DNA from 4 places in the Paenibacillus sp. FSL L8-0708 genome. Region 4 is predicted to be linked to each of the others. Evidence: riboswitches for the same ligand, from Rfam matches in the RefSeq annotation. Region 4 holds a riboswitch; each other region holds the start of a gene.
The links. Region 4 has a riboswitch for thiamine pyrophosphate ahead of NYE58_RS11530 (thiamine phosphate synthase). Riboswitches for the same ligand answer to the same signal wherever they lie in the genome.
Positions count from the first base shown of each region.

Region 1: linked by a shared signal. The riboswitch ahead of NYE58_RS15410 (ABC transporter ATP-binding protein) and the one ahead of NYE58_RS11530 (thiamine phosphate synthase) in region 4 are both predicted to bind thiamine pyrophosphate.
Region 2: linked by a shared signal. The riboswitch ahead of NYE58_RS02195 (ABC transporter substrate-binding protein) and the one ahead of NYE58_RS11530 (thiamine phosphate synthase) in region 4 are both predicted to bind thiamine pyrophosphate.
Region 3: linked by a shared signal. The riboswitch ahead of thiC (phosphomethylpyrimidine synthase ThiC) and the one ahead of NYE58_RS11530 (thiamine phosphate synthase) in region 4 are both predicted to bind thiamine pyrophosphate.

Region 1 is NZ_JBBPBC010000001.1:3,269,661-3,274,824, forward strand. It holds gene NYE58_RS15400 (ABC transporter substrate-binding protein) at 1-436, opposite strand, end outside; gene NYE58_RS15405 (ABC transporter permease) at 433-1,209, opposite strand; gene NYE58_RS15410 (ABC transporter ATP-binding protein) at 1,190-1,948, opposite strand; TPP riboswitch at 2,084-2,187, opposite strand; gene NYE58_RS15415 (amino acid ABC transporter substrate-binding protein) at 2,410-3,246, shown strand; gene NYE58_RS15420 (amino acid ABC transporter permease) at 3,300-3,968, shown strand; gene NYE58_RS15425 (amino acid ABC transporter ATP-binding protein) at 3,982-4,734, shown strand; gene NYE58_RS15430 (S-layer homology domain-containing protein) at 4,830-5,164, opposite strand, start outside.
Region 2 is NZ_JBBPBC010000001.1:488,893-494,056, reverse strand. It holds gene NYE58_RS02205 (MFS transporter) at 1-732, shown strand, start outside; gene NYE58_RS02200 (hypothetical protein) at 805-2,256, shown strand; TPP riboswitch at 2,415-2,525, shown strand; gene NYE58_RS02195 (ABC transporter substrate-binding protein) at 2,688-3,737, shown strand; gene NYE58_RS02190 (thiamine-binding protein) at 4,113-4,406, shown strand; gene NYE58_RS02185 (ABC transporter permease) at 4,403-5,164, shown strand.
Region 3 is NZ_JBBPBC010000001.1:6,849,967-6,855,130, forward strand. It holds gene NYE58_RS32185 (phosphotransferase) at 1-934, opposite strand, end outside; gene thiC (phosphomethylpyrimidine synthase ThiC) at 1,020-2,762, opposite strand; TPP riboswitch at 2,865-2,974, opposite strand; gene NYE58_RS32195 (beta-galactosidase) at 3,046-5,097, opposite strand.
Region 4 is NZ_JBBPBC010000001.1:2,447,933-2,453,096, forward strand. It holds gene NYE58_RS11520 (GDSL-type esterase/lipase family protein) at 1-1,322, shown strand, start outside; gene NYE58_RS11525 (SDR family oxidoreductase) at 1,560-2,432, shown strand; TPP riboswitch at 2,519-2,620, shown strand; gene NYE58_RS11530 (thiamine phosphate synthase) at 2,733-3,338, shown strand; gene thiS (sulfur carrier protein ThiS) at 3,377-3,580, shown strand; gene NYE58_RS11540 (thiazole synthase) at 3,636-4,403, shown strand; gene thiH (2-iminoacetate synthase ThiH) at 4,437-5,164, shown strand, end outside.

The sequences.
Region 1 (5,164 bases), 820 kb from region 4:
TATGAATACTGCCTGCCTGAGGAACCATCAGATGATTCAGTGGATGCCGCACGATAGCTGCAATCGAACGTACAGGGATTTTCTCGCCGCGTGCCATAAGTACCTGAGGCTGATAGCTGAGCGCTAGATCAATTTGATTTGCTGCTACAAGCTTTAGGGCGTCATTGCTGTCCGCAGGCATTTTGATCTCGACATCCAAACCTTCCTCTTGGAAAAAACCTTGCTGTTGCGCAGCGTATAGAAAGGAATGAACGGCATTGGGATACCAATCAAGCATAATCGTCAGCTTGTGTGACTGTTTATTTTCGGAATTGGAGGAACCGGTTTGGGAGTTGTTATTTAGCTTGTCTGCCTTCCCGCAGCTGCTTAAGAGCAAAAGTGTGCATACTAGAAATACAGAAATAAGTCCTCGTTGTGGTGATTTTAAATGATTCATTGGTTAGATCCTCTTTTCTTTAAAAATAATTGTTCGAGTAAAGCTATCGCCAGAAAAAGCACAACACCAAGCGCGGACAGCAGAAATACAGCCGCGAACATTTCATCGCTCTGCATATTTCCGGCCATTCTGCGGCTGAAGTAACCGAGTCCTTTACTGCCGCCGAGCCATTCCCCGATAGTAGCTCCGATGACGCAGTATACAATGGACAGCTTTAAGCCAGAGAAAAAAGCAGGCAATGCCAGTGGAATTTGGGTTTTGACAAGCAGCTGCCAGCGGTTTGCACCAAATGTTAATAATAAGTCCTTGTAAGTCTGGCCACTTGTACGAAGTCCATCATATGTACTCACTACGACTGGAAAAAAAGCCGTCAAAAACACCACAGCCACTTTGCTCCACAGCGAATATCCGAACCACATAATAAAAATGGGGGATAGCGCAATTAATGGGACCGTCTGGCTAATGATAAGGAAGGGATAGATGGCCTTTTCTACGGGGCGAAACAGGAACATTCCAATGCCCAGCAATACACCACAAACCACAGAAAGGACAAAACCTACCAGTATCTCCTGCAACGTCGCTAATAAATGCTGTCCAAATAATAATTGCCTGTGCTCGATCAATGCGATGCCAATAGATGAAGGTGCAGGGAGAATAAAGGCTGGAATCAAGTGAAGGCGAACAGCTGACTCCCAGATTACAAGAATGAGCAGTACCAGAAGAAGGAAGGGAGCATAGTTGTCTAGATGTTTTTTAAAAGGTATAGGTTGCATGCAATCTTCGCTCCAACTCTGCCCGTAGTGCTATAAACCGGGGTTCATAGTTCATCTTATAATGTCTTGGTTTTGGTAGATCGACAACGATCTCCTGTAATTCGCTGTGCGCACCGCCAGATAATAAATAAATCCGGTCACTGAGCAATAGGGCTTCTTCCAGATCATGAGTGATGAGCATAATCGTCTGATTCAGTTCACCCCATAACTCCAACAGCCAACGGTGTATCTCACGTTTGGTCATGGCATCGAGAGCGCCAAAGGGCTCATCCAGCAGCATAAGACCACTTCCGCCTCCAGCCACTAAGGTGCGCAGAAATGCTACTCGCTGTTTCATACCTCCCGAAAGTTCATGGGGATAAGCCTTCTCTACATCTGTTAAGCCGAAGCGGGCCAACATTTCCCGAATCTGAGTGATCGTTTTCTGTTTACTAAATCTGGGCTTGATCTCCCAGGGCAAAAGGCAGTTGTCGAGCACTGTTCTCCAAGGCAGCAATAAATCCTGCTGAGGCATATAAGCGATCTGACCTAAACGACTAGCGGTTGAGGGGAGCGTAGGGAGTTTTATTTTTCCATGAGTAGGTTCGAGTAAACCGGCAACCGTTTTGAAAAATGTGCTTTTCCCGCATCCGCTAGCACCTACTACGGAGACGAATTCCCCTTGCCTGATATCCATGGATAGATTTGCGAATACAGGGGGTTGTTCAGTTTCCGGAAAAGAGTAGGTTAGGCCTTGCATAGATAAAATGGTCGTGATGATCTAACCTCCTAATATTTTTGTGGAGCGTCTAAACAAATAAAGACCCATCCATTTCCAGAGGAAATGAATGGGTCAAAAAGTTCATTCTGCATAATAACACTTAACATGCTTGATGAAAATTCTGCTCCACTTCCCTCCGCTGGTATGATCCAGATCAGGTTCCAAGGGTCCGGAGCTTGAAGCTCCGTCTCAGTCGGCCGACTCCCCTAGTGAAATAACAGGTCCATATTAATTTGTTTATAAATATACCATATCTTTCTGAGAAGTAAAGAGAGAAAGAAGTGAAGGATTAATCCAAGATTGGGTAAGATATAAGTAGAAATCTAGTTAATATTACAATTCCGATGTATATTATCGGAAAAAAGCATTGACGATCATGTGATGGCAGTGTACTATTCAATTTACCGGAAAAAAACCGGATAGAGAGAGGGGATTTAATAATGAAAAAATGGAGTCTAACTATTATATTGGCGTTAACCGTGGTTCTTGTAGCGGCTTGCGGCAATAATTCGAATACCAATACGGCTGCTGAACCAACAGCTGGAACGAATGGTGGAGCAGCATCTTCAGCGCAAAACAGTTTGGAGGCTGTGAAGGCCAGCGGCAAATTGCGGATAGGTACAGAAGGGACTTATGCACCTTTTACTTATCATGACACTGCGGGGAAATTGACGGGTTTTGACGTGGAAATTGCCGAAGAAGTAGCCAAACGTTTAGGTGTTGAAGCTGAATTTTTTGAAACTCAGTGGGATGGTATTTTTGCTGGGATGGATGCGAAACGGTTTGATGTCATTTTTAATGAAGTTTCCATTAACGAAGATCGCAAAGTGAAATATGATTTCTCTGAACCCTATATTGTATCCAAGGCAGTATTGATCGTGAGCGAAAACAATGAGGATATTAAGACCTTTGCTGATCTAAAAGGTAAAAAAGCCGGACAATCCCTGACCAGTAACTTATCCGACATCGCTCGTGAGAACGGTGCTGAAATCGTAGCTACGGACGGTTTCAATCAAGCGATGGATCTGCTGACTTCGGGACGTATTGATGCAACTGTGAATGATGGCTTGTCTTATCTGGATCTGAAAAAACAAAAACCAGATGCAAAAATTAAAGTGGTTGATGAGATTCCTGAAGGCTCACAAAGTGCTGCGGTATTCCTGAAAGGCAATGATGAGCTGGTGAATGCGGTCAGTGATGCGATTAAAGAGATGAAAAGTGATGGAACGTACTTGAAAATTTCCGAGAAATACTTTGGAGCTGACGTTTCAAAATAATACAAGGCTAGCAAGGCTAATTAAGCCTAGAAGCTAAAAAGGATGTCTGAATAATGGATGACCGCAAAATACAAATTTTCTTAGATACACTGCTACCCCTGCTTAAAGCCGGGGTGGCTTTTACCATTCCGTTGGCGCTACTTTCCTTTGTGCTTGGATTGATTTTGGCGATCCTAACCGCGTTGGCACGTCTTTCACCGTGGGTAATTCCGAAGCTAATCGCCCGTTTTTATGTATGGGTCATTCGGGGAACCCCGTTGTTAGTGCAGCTATTTATTATATTTTATGGTTTGCCGGCTGTTGGTATTGTACTCGACCCTTTCATTGCCGCCACCATTGGATTTACCCTTAGCGTAGGGGCTTATTCATCGGAAATCGTACGCGCTGCTATCCTGTCGATACATAAAGGCCAGTGGGAAGCTGCCTTCTCAGTCGGGATGACTCGCGGGCAGGCTCTGCGCCGCGTAATTCTGCCACAAGCTGCACGCGTTTCTGTACCGCCGTTATCCAATTCTTTTATTAGCTTGGTCAAAGATACATCGCTTGCAGCGATCATCACCTATACGGAGATGTTTAGAACTGCTCAGCAGGTAGCCTCTACCACTTATGAGCCTCTGCTGGTATACTCCGAAGCAGGATTGTTTTATTTAGTGTTCTGTTCTGTGCTGTCGGCGCTGCAAAATTACTTGGAGAAACGACTCGATCGTTACTCTGCGACCTAAAGGAGAGATACTTGTGATTGAAATCATTAATTTGCATAAATCCTTCGGCGCACTCCAAGTGTTAAAGGGTATTGATCTGAAAATGGAGCATGGAAAGGTACTTGTCATTATTGGGCCATCCGGCTCCGGAAAGACTACACTGCTGCGCTGTTTTAATCTGTTGGAAATCCCGGATCAAGGCAGCCTGTCACTCGGGGATATCACCATCAATTTTACAGATCATAAGAAAATTTCTCAGAATTCCGTATTGGCTCTTCGACAGAAAACAGGGATGGTCTTTCAATCGTATAATTTATTTCCGCATATGACTGCGCTAGGCAATGTGATGGAGGGACAAGTAACTGTCTTGAAACGAACCAAGGAAGAAGCGCGTAAGCGGGGCCTTCAACTGCTGGCTAAGGTGGGTTTGGCTGATAAAGCTGATAACTATCCACATCAGCTGTCAGGTGGACAGCAGCAGAGAGTGGCCATCGCCCGGGCTATGGCAGTAGATCCAGAAGTGCTGTTGTTTGATGAGCCCACTTCGGCGCTCGACCCCGAGCTGGTAGGGGAAGTGCTTAAGGTCATCAAACAATTAGCAGCAGAAGGTATGACTATGGTGATTGTGACCCACGAGATGAAATTTGCCGCCGATGTAGCGGACCGGATCATTTTGATGGATGGCGGTCATATCTTAGAGCAAGGAACGCCGCAAGAAGTGCTGGAGCATCCGAAGAATCCCCGGGCTCTGCAATTTCTGAATAGACTGAATGGTGAAGAAGAGTAGAAAGACAATATACACGAAAAAGCAGCTCGGGAATCATCCGGAGCTGCTTTTTCGTGTGTGGATTATTCAAATGAGAAGAGTAACTGAAATTTGGCTTATCCTCCAGTTTTCAGGAACTCCAAAGCGTTGTAAAGCATAATCGCTGCTTCGGCACGGGTGAGTTCGCTTTTTGGATTAAACTTTCCGTTAGCGTCTAGAGTATTGATCTTGTATTTCAGGGAGCGCTGAATACTGCCTTGATACGCAGGGGTCAGTGACGCTTCATCAGCGATATCTACTGGAACGATATTGATCATCGGCAGATTACCTACGCCTTCGATCGCTTGCACTAGATAGTTAGTGAATTGCTCTTTGGTCATAATTAGGCTAGGATCAATGTCTTTTGGTAGCTTAACTTGATTGTAATAAGCATTGATAAAGGCTTCAGCGT
Region 2 (5,164 bases), 2.0 Mb from region 4:
GCCTTCTCCTTAATTTCTCTTATCCTCTGGACAAGAGGGCACTTCGGTAATCTACAACGAATGCTGGATGAACGTGCCTCTGTCCAAGGAGCAGACAATTCGCAATCCTCAAGCTCACGTTCTAACAAAAAATTTCCGTATAAAGGTAAGCAATGGATTCTGTTAGGGATCTTCATCGTTTTCTTTTTTCTTTATGTAGGCACAGAGATGAGTTTAGTCAACTTTATGCCGGCTATCTTTATTGCCAAGCTAGGGATGACGGAGTCTGCCGCAGCACTGACAGTCACTTTCTTTTGGCTGGCGATGTCTACAGGAAGATTGTTTGCGGGTGTAATTGCCGAAAAAATATCTTATCGCGTGTACATTCTCAGCAGCTGTTTACTAACCTTGTTACTGCTGACACTCTTTCCGTTCACTGACAATCGAATGGCTGCTTTCATTGTAATTCTGCTGCTGGGGCTGTTTATGTCCGGTATTTTCTCCATTGCTTTAGTCTTCTCCAGCAAAATGCTGCCTGGCACCGAAGAGTCAACACCCAGCATTATGATTGCTTCCGGAGGTGTTGGCGGTGCTTTGCTACCTCTGTTTATGGGCTGGTCTATGGACCATTTAGAAGTGGCACAAACAGCCGGATTACTCGCCGCTTTTGCCGCCTTCTTGTTTCTGCTAAGCATTGCCGCATGGAGGTTCCAGTCCATGCAAGCGGTGAAAGGAAAGAGTTCCCGTATTTAGAACAGTATCAACGTTATCCTTTTAGGGTAATGTGATCTATAAGCATATTCTGAGCACAAGGATGGACGATGAATGAATGAGTCTTCAACTGAGCCTTTGTTACATACTGCGCTCATGCAGTTTATATTTCCCTTTTCTATAAAAAAGGGCGATTCTAAGCAGCTTATCCAGCAATTACAGGACGACGGCTTCACACGTTTTTTTCTGGATAATAAAGAGCTTGAAGCTGCCTATTACGGAGATGGCTACTGTGTTTCCCATGAACGAATGGAGCGCACCTATTTACCGTTTGCTGCACATGTCCTTTTTCCACGCAGGAAGGATGCCGACTCGTTTCGCCGTTTTTCCAGAGTAAATAATCTCGACTGCATTCTGGAGATTCCGCAGCAATCTATATTTTTCAAAATTCTCTCGACGGATATATTCATATGTCCTTTTCAGCTTGGATTCGTGACGATACGTGTCCAGCTGGAGGGGGATTCAATTCCCTTTAGTATTGCCCTAGAATTCGCGGATCGTTTCCGTGCGCTAGAGAATACCTTCATACAGGATGATTACACTTATATTCATTGCGGGGAACAGACCTATGAGATGGTAGAGGATTTTGTCTTCCGAAATTTGGTGGATGGACTGGAGCCATATCTGGATCAATCGGATATCAATGGGGCTTATTTCGAGACCCTTCCTTTTTTCGTAGATGAAAGAATGCAGGTGCAAGCTTTTTATGGCTTTCAGAATGAAGAAAGCTCTGATGAGATTAGTGTAAATCTGCGCTATCGTGCCTCACAGCTTGATGGAATTGATCTCAACGGAAAGCCCTATGCCAGTGCCAGCGATCCAGCGTATATTGCGAACTATTGTCATGAGCATTCCTATAATCGCTGGGGTCCAGACACGTATTATATGATGAATGAGCAGACTTTTTGCTGCATGACCCGCGCTGAACAGGAGATTGCTGTTAGTCTAGCCAACCAGATGTACGGGCAATATTATTACGGATTTTTACTCAATATTTTCCACAAAATCGTTCTGCTAAAGCTCGCCAATATGCACTCCCGACTTCGGATTAATCATGATTATGAGGAAATAGACAATCTAATCTACTCCATCAATAAGTTCTCGGCTAAGTTCTACTTCTTGGAGTTGATTTCCCAGTCGCAGGGCCGGGAGATATTTCTTCAGCTGCGTAAAGTATACGGAAACGATGCTTTGTTCGAGGAAGTGAAAGAAACCTTAAATGACCTGTTTCAGTATCAGGATAAGTTTCAGTCCAAGCGACGGGATAATCTGCTGATGATTCTCACTGTATTTACGGTAGTAAGCGGGATTTACGGCATGAATCAGGTCATTGACGATTTGGATGGAAAGATTCAATGGAGTAAAATGATTGGTTATTCTCCCTTTGAATTTCTTGCCCTCTTCGTGATCATGAGCGGGATTCTGATCAGCGTTGTCCTCACGCTAGGGGCGCTGGTTAGTGAGCTTAAACGGCGTCACCGCAAGAAATATAAAGATCTAGACTAGCAAAAAAGAAACTACTGGATTGGAAAAATTCAGGAGTGCACTACTAGACATTCCGAGTACAGCCGTCTATAATACACCGTATGCGAGAAATATAAGATATAAAGTATGGGTACAAAACTTATGCTTACTTATATTGCACATAGAAATACCCGTTAACTTCATAGAACCAGGGGTGCTGGAATTGGCCGGCTGAGATTGTATCCCACAAGATACTGACCCTTATACCTGATCTGGATAATGCCAGCGTAGGAATCGCCAATTGGTTCTGGTCCCTGTGACCTTAACTAACCTTGCGCCAAGCCAGCGTCCCGATCACTCGGGGCGCTTTTTTTGTAAGATCACTAAAAGATGTAGAAAAACGTACATACTACACTTTACGGGTTCATGTTGTGAAGACGGGATTCTTGTAACCTTAAAGGAGAGAAGAAGACATGCACCTCAAAAAAGCACTTACGTTGTGCCTCACCTGTGTACTCATTCTTGCCATTGCCGGATGCGGCAGCAACAATGGGAATACAGCCGGAAACAAAGCAAATGCTACTGATCCAACTGCTGCGGCTGGGACGGATGCTCCAAAAGAGCTCACCAAAGTTAAAGTCGCACTCGACTGGACACCGAACACGAATCATACCGGTCTATACGTAGCTAAGGATCTTGGTTACTACGCTGAAGAAGGTCTGGATGTCGAAATCGTTCAGCCAGGCGCAGCGGGTTCTGATACTATGGTTACCTCTGGCGAAGCCGCTTTTGGCATCAGCGCCCAAGAAGGATTAACGCTAGCCCGTCTACAAGGCGTGCCCCTTGTCTCGATAGCAGCTATTATTCAGCATAATACGTCGGGATTCGCCGCTCCAGTAGATCGCAATATTAAATCACCAAAGGATTTCGAAGGTAAAACCTACGGAGGCTGGGGCTCACCGGCCGAAGAAGCAGCCATGAAAGCCATCATGGATCCTGAAGGTGGCGATGTAAAAAAGGTGAAGCTGATCAGTATCGGTGAAGCTGATTATTTTACCGCCGTCAAACGTGACATTGATTTCGCCTGGATTTTCTACGCTTGGACTGGTGTTGAGGCTGAGTTGCGTGGCGAGCCATTGGATATGCTGTACTTAAAGGATTATGCGCCGCAGCTCGATTATTACACGCCTGTGCTGACGACGAGTGAGAAGCAAATTGCAGATCATCCTGATCTGGTGAAGGCCTTCATGAAAGCCACATCAAAAGGTTATCAATATGCCATTGATCATCCGGAAGAGGCTGCCGGTATGTTATCGAAGGCCGTTCCTGACCTGGACGCCGACCTTGTCCTAGCTAGCCAAAAATGGCTTAGCCCAAAATACAAGGACGATGCTGCCCGCTGGGGCGAGCAAAAAACCGAGGTCTGGCAGAATTACGGCGACTGGATGTACGATCTGAAGTTGCTGGATAAACCGCTGGATGCTGCTAGTGCATTCAGTAATGATTTTTTACCGGCGGAGTAGAGAGCGGACTTCAGAACCAAGAAGGTTGGACGTTACTTGAGGAAGGAGGAACGGAGCGTAGTAGTTTACTACGTGAGTACCGGACTTCCCAAGTTCGTTCAAGATTCGATGTCGAGTTTGCTTCCTGAATTACTTCGTTATCAAAGTTGGCTTTTTGAACTTACCTTATAATTTAAGAGTTCAAAAAGTCGGCTTTCAGAACCAAGAAGGTTGGACGTTACTTGAGGAAGGAGGAACGGAGCGTAGTAGTTTACTACGTGAGTACCGGACTTCCCAAGTTCGTTCAAGATTCGATGTCGAGTTTGCTTCCTGAATTACTTCGTTATCAAAGTTGGCTTTTTGAACTTACCTTATAAAATGAGAGGATTGATTATTGTGGCTAACACCCTACTAAGCATTCAAGTAATTCCAAAAACTCCGAACAATGAGGATTCCATCCCATACGTAGATAAAGCGATTGAGGTCATTCAGAAATCCGGTGTTAAACATCAAGTGAATCCACTGGAAACCACAATGGAAGGTGAGCTTAGCGAGCTGCTGGAGGTTGTGCGTCAGATGCAGGAGGCGTTGATCGAAGCAGGCAGTCCAAGCGTAATTTCGCAGATCAAAATCGCTCATAATCCTAACGGAATCAGCATGGATAAATTGACGGAGAAATATCGGCCGTGAGATCGACCTGGAAGCTAATATGGCCGCCCCTTGTGGCGGTCGTCTTCTTTTTAACCGTATGGCAGCTATCTGTATCTGTATTTCATATTGAATCCTGGATTCTGCCGAGTCCTGCTGATATTGCCCGTGAATCCACCAGTAACGCTTCTGGTCTTTGGGCTCATACGATGGCTACGCTGCGGCTCACTTTAATTGGTTTTCCCATTGGTACGGGGGTAGGCCTGATCGTTGCTTTGCTTTTGCATCTTTTGCCTTGGGCTAGACGGGCTTTTTATCCACTTATTATTCTGAGTCAAAATGTTCCCTCCATCGCGCTCGGACCCCTGCTCATTATCTGGTTCGGCTTTGGTCTTTTGCCCAAAATCGTGCTGATTACACTAGTATGTTTCTTCCCGGTAGCTGTCGCTGCGATGGGCGGTCTGGCCCAAAGTGATCAGGTCATGATGAATTATATGAAAATGGCTGGCGCAAGCAAGTGGCAAATCTTCACCAAGCTGGAGCTGCCCTCTTCTATCCCGGCACTATTTTCCGGCGTAAAAATATCTGCTACTTATGCGGTTATGGGCGCCGTGGTCGCTGAATGGATTGGCGCGGATAAAGGTATTGGTTATTATATGCTCCTGCAGAAATCCGCATATCGTACGGATCGGATGTTTGTCGCTATTGTTATTATTGTACTTTTAAGTCTTGTACTCTTTGCTATTATTGCATTGCTGGAAAAATGGCTGGTTCGCTGGAAGCCGCGCCGTAACTCATAG
Region 3 (5,164 bases), 4.4 Mb from region 4:
TCATTTCTTTTGCAAAACGTTTTGGAGGTACACTATGTTTGTCCATCGCGGCATTAATCCACCACGGGCTTTCCATATACCACAACAACTGCAATGATTTTGTTAAATACCCCTGCTCCACCGTTCGTTCCTCACGATATCCGTCAATAAATGCTGAAGCTAGTGCTCCATCTAAATCTTCATCTAAAGCACATGACATCACTGCTCGCGCTACATCAAGCTGCGGATAATCATATTTGAACCGATCAAAATCTAGAATTGCAGACAATTGGCTATCTTGAAATAAAAGATTATCAACCCATAAATCACGATGTGCCCATCCAGCTACAAGTCCTTCGAATATTTCCGGATCTATTTCTTCAGTCGCTCTCAGTTGTATCTCTAGGTCAGTGATGAGTGAAGTTTTGCCCATTTCCTTTGATTGTTGTAGGAGTACATTCCAATGTTCTAAACGTTCCTCAGGGCTTTGGGGAATAAATTGTGGGGTTCTTTTCAAACTAAGGGTCCCATCATTTAATAAACGATGCATTTTACCTGTGGCACGACCCAAATCAAACATTTGAAGGATGTTAATTTTGCCCGGCTCTATGACACGCCCTTCACAATATTCCATAACCATAAACGTCTCTCCCATATCTGATTCCAATAAAACTTTATGGTTATAAGCCAACAATCCGGGACATGGGAGCCCCTGTAGATACAATCTTTTCTGTTGAGAAAAAGCAAAGTTCAGCTCTTCTGGGTTATACAATTTATATCTTTTTTTGTTGTATTGTTTAAGTAGAAATGGTCCTGAATCCGTTATGATTTTCCATTTAAGATTTAACCAGCCACGTTTTATTGGGGTAGCATGAAGGACTTTCAATCCAAAAAAATGATAGAAACTATTACTTAAATCCTCTAAAATGGCTTCCTCTGAACGAATCGCTTCCATTTCATCAACTCCTATCTATTCAAAGTATAAAAGAAGAAGCCGCCAATGACGACTTCTTTTAGATATTTCTTTTTAGCAGAAAAAGTTATCTATAAATGAGGCTCCCGCCTTGGAGAAACTCTTGCGCCTTCTCTTGCATTCCTGATTCAATTCTCGTCGTATTCCGGATATTATGAGAGATCTTCATACTGCAAAATTTCGGCCCGCACATGGAACAGAAATGAGCTGTTTTAGCGCCTTCCGCAGGCAATGTCTCATCATGATATTCGAGCGCTCGCTCAGGATCTAACGATAAATGAAATTGATCACGCCAACGAAATTCAAAACGGGCTTTCGAAAGAGCATTATCCCGGTCTTGTGCTCCTTTATGCCCTTTCGCCAAATCTGCGGCATGAGCCGCTATTTTATAAGTAATGACCCCTATACGTACATCTTCCTTATTAGGCAGGCCAAGATGTTCCTTCGGAGTTACGTAACATAACATAGCTGTACCGAACCAACCAATCATCGCTGCACCTATAGCAGAGGTAATATGATCATAACCAGGCGCAATATCTGTAGTCAGTGGACCTAATGTATAAAAAGGGGCTTCGTTACAAGTTTCAAGTTGCTTATCCATATTCTCTTTAATCAAGTGCATCGGCACATGTCCTGGACCCTCTACCATCACCTGTACATCATGACTCCAAGCTATAGCTGTTAATTCACCTAACGTCTCTAACTCGGCAAATTGTGCTTCATCATTCGCATCAGCAATCGAACCCGGACGTAATCCATCGCCTAGGGAAAAAGAAACATCGTACAGCTTCATGATTTCACATATCTCTTCAAAATGTGTATATAAAAAGTTCTCTTGATGATGCGCAAGACACCATGCCGCCATGATGGAGCCACCTCTTGAAACAATGCCTGTCATACGTTGTACCGTCAACGGGATATAACGAAGCAGAACCCCCGCATGAATGGTAAAATAATCAACCCCTTGCTCCGCTTGCTCAATGAGCGTATCACGGTACACTTCCCATGTTAAATCTTCCGCTTTCCCATTCACTTTTTCCAACGCTTGATAGATAGGCACCGTTCCAATAGGAACAGGAGAATTACGGATGATCCACTCGCGTGTCGTATGGATGTTTTTACCTGTGGAGAGATCCATTATATTATCTGCACCCCAGCGGGTGGCCCATCTCATCTTCTCTACCTCTTCTTCTATGGATGAGGATACTGCGGAATTTCCTATATTGGCATTGATCTTCACTAAAAAATTGCGTCCAATAATCATTGGTTCACTCTCTGGATGATTGATATTCGCTGGAATGATGGCGCGGCCGCGGGCTACTTCATCTCTTACAAATTCCGGTGTCACATTCTCACGAATCGCAACGTATTCCATTTCCGAAGTAATAATCCCTTTGCGTGCATAATGCATTTGAGAGACATTACGCCCCTTTTTCGCTCGCAAAGGTTTTCTATGGAGCGCTGGAAACACTTCCGCCACAGCTTTTCCCGTTGCATTCCCGTTATCTTCAGGCTTCACGGTTCTTCCTTCGTACGCTTCCGCATCCCCTCGTTCCTCAATCCAGCTTAGACGATTGGGCTCTAACCCCTGACGAATATCAGTATGAATATTAGCATCCGTATAAGCCCCGCTTGTGTCATAGACATGAATTGGAGCATTCTCCTCTTCGCCGTCTATGCCCGCAGTTGGACTAAGTGAGATCTCCCGCATAGGCACCTGAATATCAGGCCGTGAACCCTTTACATACACTTTTTGACTTGCTGGAAAAGCTGATAGATTGATTGGATCGTTGTTCAATTCGCTTGTCATCTCAATTCCTCCTATAAGGTGATTTGATCAAGCGGAGACGGTCTACTCCCCACACATAGAAAAGGCCACATCTGTATAAGATGCGGCCTTAGAGTAGACAAATAGAAATAGAGCTCCATTTCCTCCGCTGGCATTATCCAGATCAGGTTTGACGGTCGATAGTTATAACTATCCTCTCAGCCTGGTTCCACCAAGCTCCCGTGACTATATAATTGCTACTTCAAAGTATAACCGAAAAGAGAGAATTATCCAAATCTACTCAAATGTGAGATCAATGTATACGTTAGTTTAACACCAATACCCCAAATCCTTCCAGAAGCACCTCGCCCGACAATGTTGTGCCGCTCAGTAAATCTGTTTTGGTCTCATGAAGATGGATCGTGACAGGAGTCTCACTATAATTAAGCAAAAAAGCATAACTGGAAGAAGCTCCGGTACGGACTTGCAGCTCTACCTCTTCTGGGAGCTCCAGCCAATCTGCTGGCGATTGTAGATCAATTAAATTTATGATCTCAGCCGCTGCCTGTTCATTAAATACGGCTCCGTAATACCAAACCTCACCCTTGCCGCGACGATTTCTAGTTACCGCCGGTTTTCCCGCATAATAATCAGAGGCGTAAACCGCCATCACTTCAACCGAAGCTTCCTCTATTTTGAGAATATCATTAAAGTCATCTGCTCCTGTAACGACTTCGGTCACGCCCGACCAGCTAATTGTTGTTGGCTGACGACTGCCCTTAACCATTGTGAATTCTTCAACTGTGATCCCGCATAGATCCTTAGCAGCACCTGGGAAAGGACGCATATAACATTGTCCGCGCTCATCCTTATAGCCGGTTCTACAGCCGAAGATCAGTTTGCCGCCTTGCTGAACATATTCATCCAGCAGTGCTGCTGTCTCATCTGTCATAATCGCTGGGTGAGGATAGATAAGCACGTCGTACCTTGCAAGCTCCTCCAGCGTTGTTTTTTTGCGTAAATAGAGTACGTCATTCGGGATATGCTTCCGCTGAAGCGCCTTGTACCACTCCTTATTGCTCTTCCACATAAACGGGCCATGCCAAACATCGTATTCTCCATCCCACTCATTGTCATAATCACGAACAATAGCAATGTTAGCCTGATTACGAGTACCGACAAACGCATGACCTGCTGCTGCCAGCTCCTGACCGATCTGCCCCGCTTCCCGCACTCTCCGGTTAGGCTGATTATGATAGTCATTGATTCCATGCCAATAAATTTCATTGCCCATCGTAGCTGTCCGCCAGCGGAAATATAACACCATATCTGCTCCATGAGCGATCGACTGATAAGTCCATAACCGCATCTGCCCGGGCTTTGGAGAAGGCATATCCATCCGGTTCACCCAGCCACCCGGGCCCGACTGCTGCTCCATAATGCAGAAATTCGGGGATATCGAACGAACAACAGATAACGACAGTCCCCAGCCTCTATCATTCAGCGGATTCCGCTCATTCGGGTCATAAAAAATAGTAGAGAACTGAGGATAGGAATCATAGCTGAAGAAATCCAACAGTTCATCCGTCATTTCATGGCTATCGAGATGCCCGAACAGACCGTTCGTGGTTACCCACTGCTTAGGGGCAAGTTTACGGATGATATCCGCTTGGTTTTTGGCAAAAGAAATTGTATTGTCCGAAATAAACCGTTTTTCATCCAATGCCTGATGAGGATTGGGTTGCTTCGGTACTGGAGTCGGACGTGGAAGATAGACCTGAGACCAGTCACTATAGCTTTGATTCCAAAAAACAGTTCCCCAAGCCTCGTTCAAATGCTCAAGTGTAACATATTTCTGCTGTAGCCATTCCCGGAAAGCCTTATGGTCACTCTCCGAATAAAATTCACTGATCTCACAGTTGAGCTCATTATCAATTTGCCAGCCAACTACACCCGGATGATTGCCGTAATGTTCAGCCATTTGTTCTGCAATACGTGCACACAGTTCCCGGTATTTAGGACTGCTGTAATTATAATGACGGCGCATGCCATGCTGAAGTGTAACACCTTCGTAGGTAACATTTAAAACTTCGGGATACTTATCAGTCAACCAAGCTGGAGGCGTCGCCGTCGGAGTACCAAGTACAACCTGAAGACCATATTTATGTGCTAGATCAATCGCCCGATCAAAGAGCCCGAACTGAAACTGCCCTTCTGCCGGTTCAAAAATAGACCAAGCAAACTCCCCCATCCGAATGATCGTAAAGCCGAGTTCACGCATCCGGCGATAATCGTCCTCCCACATGTTTTCTGGCCAGTGCTCCGGATAATAACAGACGCCAAGCTCGAATTTTTCAGTTGCGACAGGTTTCTTCATCATTACCTCCAAAGTATTAAAAATATGCTTTCAATATTTTATAATTCTATTGTAGTATCAATGATAA
Region 4 (5,164 bases):
TGTTTAATCAACATAAATTGAGTGTAACTAACTATTCCATGGGAGGACGCTCGTTTAAAAATGCCTATACAGAAGGACGACTGAACGACATTTTACTGAATGGCAGCATTGGAGATTATGTGTTTATTCAATTCGGACACAATGATGAGAGCGCAGATGAGTTCAGACGTTACGGCAGAGGTTCGACAGAAGCAATGTATGAAAATTATCTTAAAGAAGTTTATCTCCCTGCGATTCAAGCCCGGGGCATGATACCAGTACTGGTAACCCCAATGTCCAGAATTAAAGGGAATGCAAGTCCGGGATATATCTATGAAAATTCTTTTAAATCAAGAAAGTTTGTAGATATTCTTAAACGGGTCGCAGATGAATCTGGAGTTACACTTATTGACCTTAACTCGGAAAGTCTGAAATATTATAACGAGATCGGTGTAGAAGCAATAACAGCCCTCTTCATGTCTATTGAAGCCGGAGAAACGCCAGGCAAAACAAATGACGGAAGTTACGCTAACGGGCATCCTTCAAAGAAAGTCGATGGGACTCATTTTAAAGAAGCGCTCTCCAAACAATTTTCGCGGATGATTGTTACGGAGCTTGTAGAGAAAGGTGCTACTGGCGATTCTACTGCTGCCTCCATTACTCCTTACCTTAAAGGGAACGTTAAGCATGCGGCACTAACAGGGAACTGGGGTAAGATTTTTCCGGAAATAACGAATGATACGACGACCGGGGAAGCTGCATATTACCGTAATCAAATTGAGAAATTAATCCAGCTGGGAGTAATGGGCAAAGACCGTCAAGGGAATTTTAATCCGGATACGGAGATGACAGTTGCTGAATTCACACGCAGTATTTCTAAGTTAATGAAAGTGGAAAGATCAGATCTTGCCTATTATCCGAAAGGTAAGCTGTCACGTGAAACGATGGGTGCTATACTCTATGACGTTTACCAAATAAAGTTTGCTAATAAACCTAAGTACATGACTGATTATAACGGCACAGCAGTAGTGCCAGGAGCTCCTGGCTATGATTCGAATCTGGAGCCAGGAGCTAGAGGTGCGATGTACTATCCTCTTGTATCCTGGACGCAGCTTGTTGATACAGGGGACATTTCTCCTTATTTAATTTCAAAAGTGAAAAGTGCATATGAATTAGGACTCATTAGATCTGAAGTGGGGATTACCAGAGGCGAAATGGTCAATGGGACAGAACTAGAACCTAAAGCAATAGTGACCCGGGAGAAAGCGGCCAAAGCTCTTTACTTTATGTGGGTGCTGGAACATGAAGTGAATGCAGAAAATCATGTTTCTTCTCTAAAATAGTCAGGGTGAACAATTCAAGGCACAGCAGCGATGCTGTGTCTATTTGTATGCAGTGAATTCCTCTCCACTTACAGCAGTGTATCTCTCGTGGTTGTTTATTTCTACTTTCATTGTGGTAAGTAAGATTCGTAAAGCGATTTAAGAAAATGACAAACCCAGCGTATAAACGTGCATAGTTGTGCCATCCTAAGACGATCAGTTAACTATCAATTTGCTTAACGAGAGGAGATAGGGAAGATGTCAGGCAACAATAAACAAGCTACAAAAACCTTACCCCCACAGGAGCAGCATCATCAGCCAGGGATTGAGAGTGAAATGACGCCGCTGCCCAAATACGAGCCGGCAAATTATAAAGCAGCAGGTAAACTGCAAGACAAGGCGGCGTTAATTACCGGTGGAGACAGCGGAATTGGGCGTGCAGTTGCTGTGCTTTTTGCTAAAGAAGGCGCTGATGTGGTCATTTCATATCTTAATGAACACTCAGATGCAGAGGAAACTAAACGTCAGGTCGAGCAGGAAGGCCGCAAATGTATCCTAATTCCAGGTGATATCGGTGACGAGAAATTCTGTAAGGATCTTATTAAACAGACGGTGGAGGGCTTAGGAAAGCTTGATATTCTCATCAATAACGCGGCAGAGCAACATCCGCAAGCTAAGATCGAGGATATTACTTCCGAGCAGCTTGAGCGTACTTTCCGTACGAATATATTTGCGATGTTCTATTTAACAAAAGCAGCTATGCCTCATTTAAAAGCAGGATCTACAATTATAAATACAACTTCAATTACCGCTTATCGCGGAAGCCCGCAGCTGCTGGACTATTCATCAACTAAAGGAGCTATTCTTAGCTTCACACGATCCTTGTCCACGAATCTGGCAGAGAAGGGCATACGGGTAAACGGTGTTGCACCAGGTCCAATCTGGACACCGCTGATTCCCTCTACCTTTGATGCAAAACAGGTTAGCGAGTTTGGAGGTACACAGCCTATGAAACGGCCTGGACAACCAGAAGAGCTGGCACCAGCCTATGTATATCTGGCCTCTGACGATTCCAGTTATGTGACTGGACAGGTTATTCATGTAAATGGTGGCGAGGTAGTAAACGGTTAGATTAGAACAGCTAATGTGAATAAATGGGTGTATTTCAATAAAAAAATATGTTACTATAACCACGTTAGCATTTTAAAATTGTATATTTATGTCACTAGGGGTGCCGATTGGCTGAGACGGAATGGATTTCCGGACCCTTTGAACCTGATCTGGTTAAGACCAGCGTAGGGAAGTGGAGAACGAATTTCTGTTATCGGGCTATTTGTAGTGCCGTCTATATACAGATTCTGACTGCCTTCCTTACGGGGGCAGTTTTTTTGTTTTTTACTGACCTACAGGGAAGTGAGAGAGGAGATCGTGATGTTGCAAGCTGAGATCCATCTAATATCAGACGGCAAGCTACAGCTGAGACATTTTGTTGAACTAGCTGTCACGGTGCAGACATGGGTCGATTATATTCACCTGAGAGATAAGCAATGTCCTGCATGCGAACTGCTCGCTGCGGCACAGCAGCTGTTGGCTGCCGGTATGCCCGCTACCAAACTGATAATCAACGACCGGATCGATGTAGCCTTGGCAGCTGGTGCCGCGGGGGTTCAGTTGGCTTGGCACAGTCTGAGTCCGGTTACAGCCCGGCGAATTGCACCTCAGCTTCGGCTGGGGAGATCGGTTCATTCTCCGGAAGAAGCGGCGAATGCCTCAGAGCAGGGAGCTGATTATTGCTTGTTTGGTCATGTATTTCCCTCGGATAGCAAGTTAGGGCTGCCCGCACGTGGGTTAGAGCTGCTTGCAGAAACGGTGAAGACCAGCTCTATTCCTGTAATTGCGATTGGCGGAATTAGCCCCGCTAATGCGGCGCAGATCATCAGGAAAGGTGCGGCAGGAGTTGCTGTGATGTCCGGTATTTGTGGAGCGGATGATCCTTATGAGGCCGCCAAAGCTATTCATAAGGCGGTTCATTCATAGCCTGAAGGTAACAGCATGGGCGAAGGGGGTGATTCAGAATGAAGCTGTTGATTAACGGGAAATCCGCAGAGTGTTCTGGTGGTATTCAAACTATAGCTGATTTGATCAGTCTTCCTGAGTGGTCGGGTCGTCTGATGATCATTGAGCTGAATGGAGAAATTGTCAGTAAGGAGAATTATGAAAGTACTGCTCTGAGCGAGGATGATCGTTTGGAACTGGTGCACTTTGTTGGTGGGGGTTGAGATGGAGCGGTATAGAATTTTGAGAAATTTATAAGAACCAAAGGGAGGTAATTTCATGCATGACCCGTTACATATTGGCGGCATCGAATTAACCAGTAGATTATTTATCGGAACCGGAAAATATAGCCGGAATACGCTGATCCCCGAAGTGATTGCTAGCTCTGGTTCTCAGGTGATTACTGTAGCGCTTCGCCGAGTGGACCCGCAAGGTGGAGCAGAAAATATCATGAACCACATTCCCGGTCACATGACTCTTCTGCCTAATACCTCAGGAGCGCGTAAAGCGGAAGAGGCAGTCCGTATTGCAAGATTAGCAAGAGCTGCGGGACTGGGGAACTGGGTCAAGATCGAAGTGATCAATGATCAGAAATACCTGCTTCCAGATAATCTGGAGACCATACGAGCTACAGAGATTTTAGCAACGGAGGGTTTTGTAGTACTGCCTTATATGAGTCCGGACCTTTCGGCTGCTTTACGTCTGAGAGATGCCGGTGCTGCTGCTGTGATGCCGCTTGGTGCGCCGATCGGAACGAATCGCGGCCTGCGCACCAAGGAGCTTGTGCGTATTCTTATTGAAGAAGTGAATTTGCCGATTATTATAGACGCCGGGATTGGCAAGCCCTCGGAAGCGGCGGAAGCAATGGAGATGGGGGCCGCTGCTGTTCTGCTTAATACGGCTATTGCAACGGCACGTAATCCGCTCGTCATGGCGGAAGCGTTCCGCGAGGCGATATCCGCTGGCCGCAAAGCTTATTTGGCAGGACTCGGTCCTGTAGAAGAAGTTGCTTTTGCTTCGTCACCGTTGACTGGATTTTTGAACTGAATTTGATAGGTCACGAAAGGAGGGAGGATTAGCATGAGCTTTTTTGACACACTGGCCCGCTTGGAGCAGTATCCTTATGAGCAGCTGTGGAAGGAGTTCCGGGAGGATGACGTTAGGCGGGCGCTTGGAAAAGACAAGCTGAACGAAAATGATTTGCTGGCATTGCTCTCTCCGGCAGCAACGCCGCTGCTAGAGGAGATGGCGTTGGCTGCACAGCGACTGACCCGTGCACATTTTGGTTATTCGATGCAGCTGTTCACACCGATGTATCTTGCGGATTTTTGTGTGAATCATTGTACCTACTGCAGCTTCAGCTCCATTTATGATTTTCCGCGCAAAAAGCTGTCCTTGGAGGAGGTTCGCAGGGAGGCTGAGAAGATTGCAGCTACAGGTCTGCGGCATATCCTCATTTTGACTGGTGAATCGCGCCGGGAGAATCCTGTCTCATATATTAAGGATTGCGTAGATGTACTCAGGGAATTTTTTTCCTCTGTCAGTATTGAGATAAATCCTCTATCAACTGCAGAATATAAAGAGCTTCTTCAAGCAGGGGTGGATGGATTAACACTATACCAAGAGGTGTACCACCAGGAGACTTACAGAAAGCTGCATGTTAAAGGGCCTAAAAGAAACTACCGGAATCGCCTGGATGCACCTGAACGCGGCTGTCAGGCAGGTTTTCGTTCTGTGAATATTGGTACGTTGCTCGGGATGTATGATTGGCGGCAAGAGGCATTCCAAAGTGCCATGCATGCCCGCTA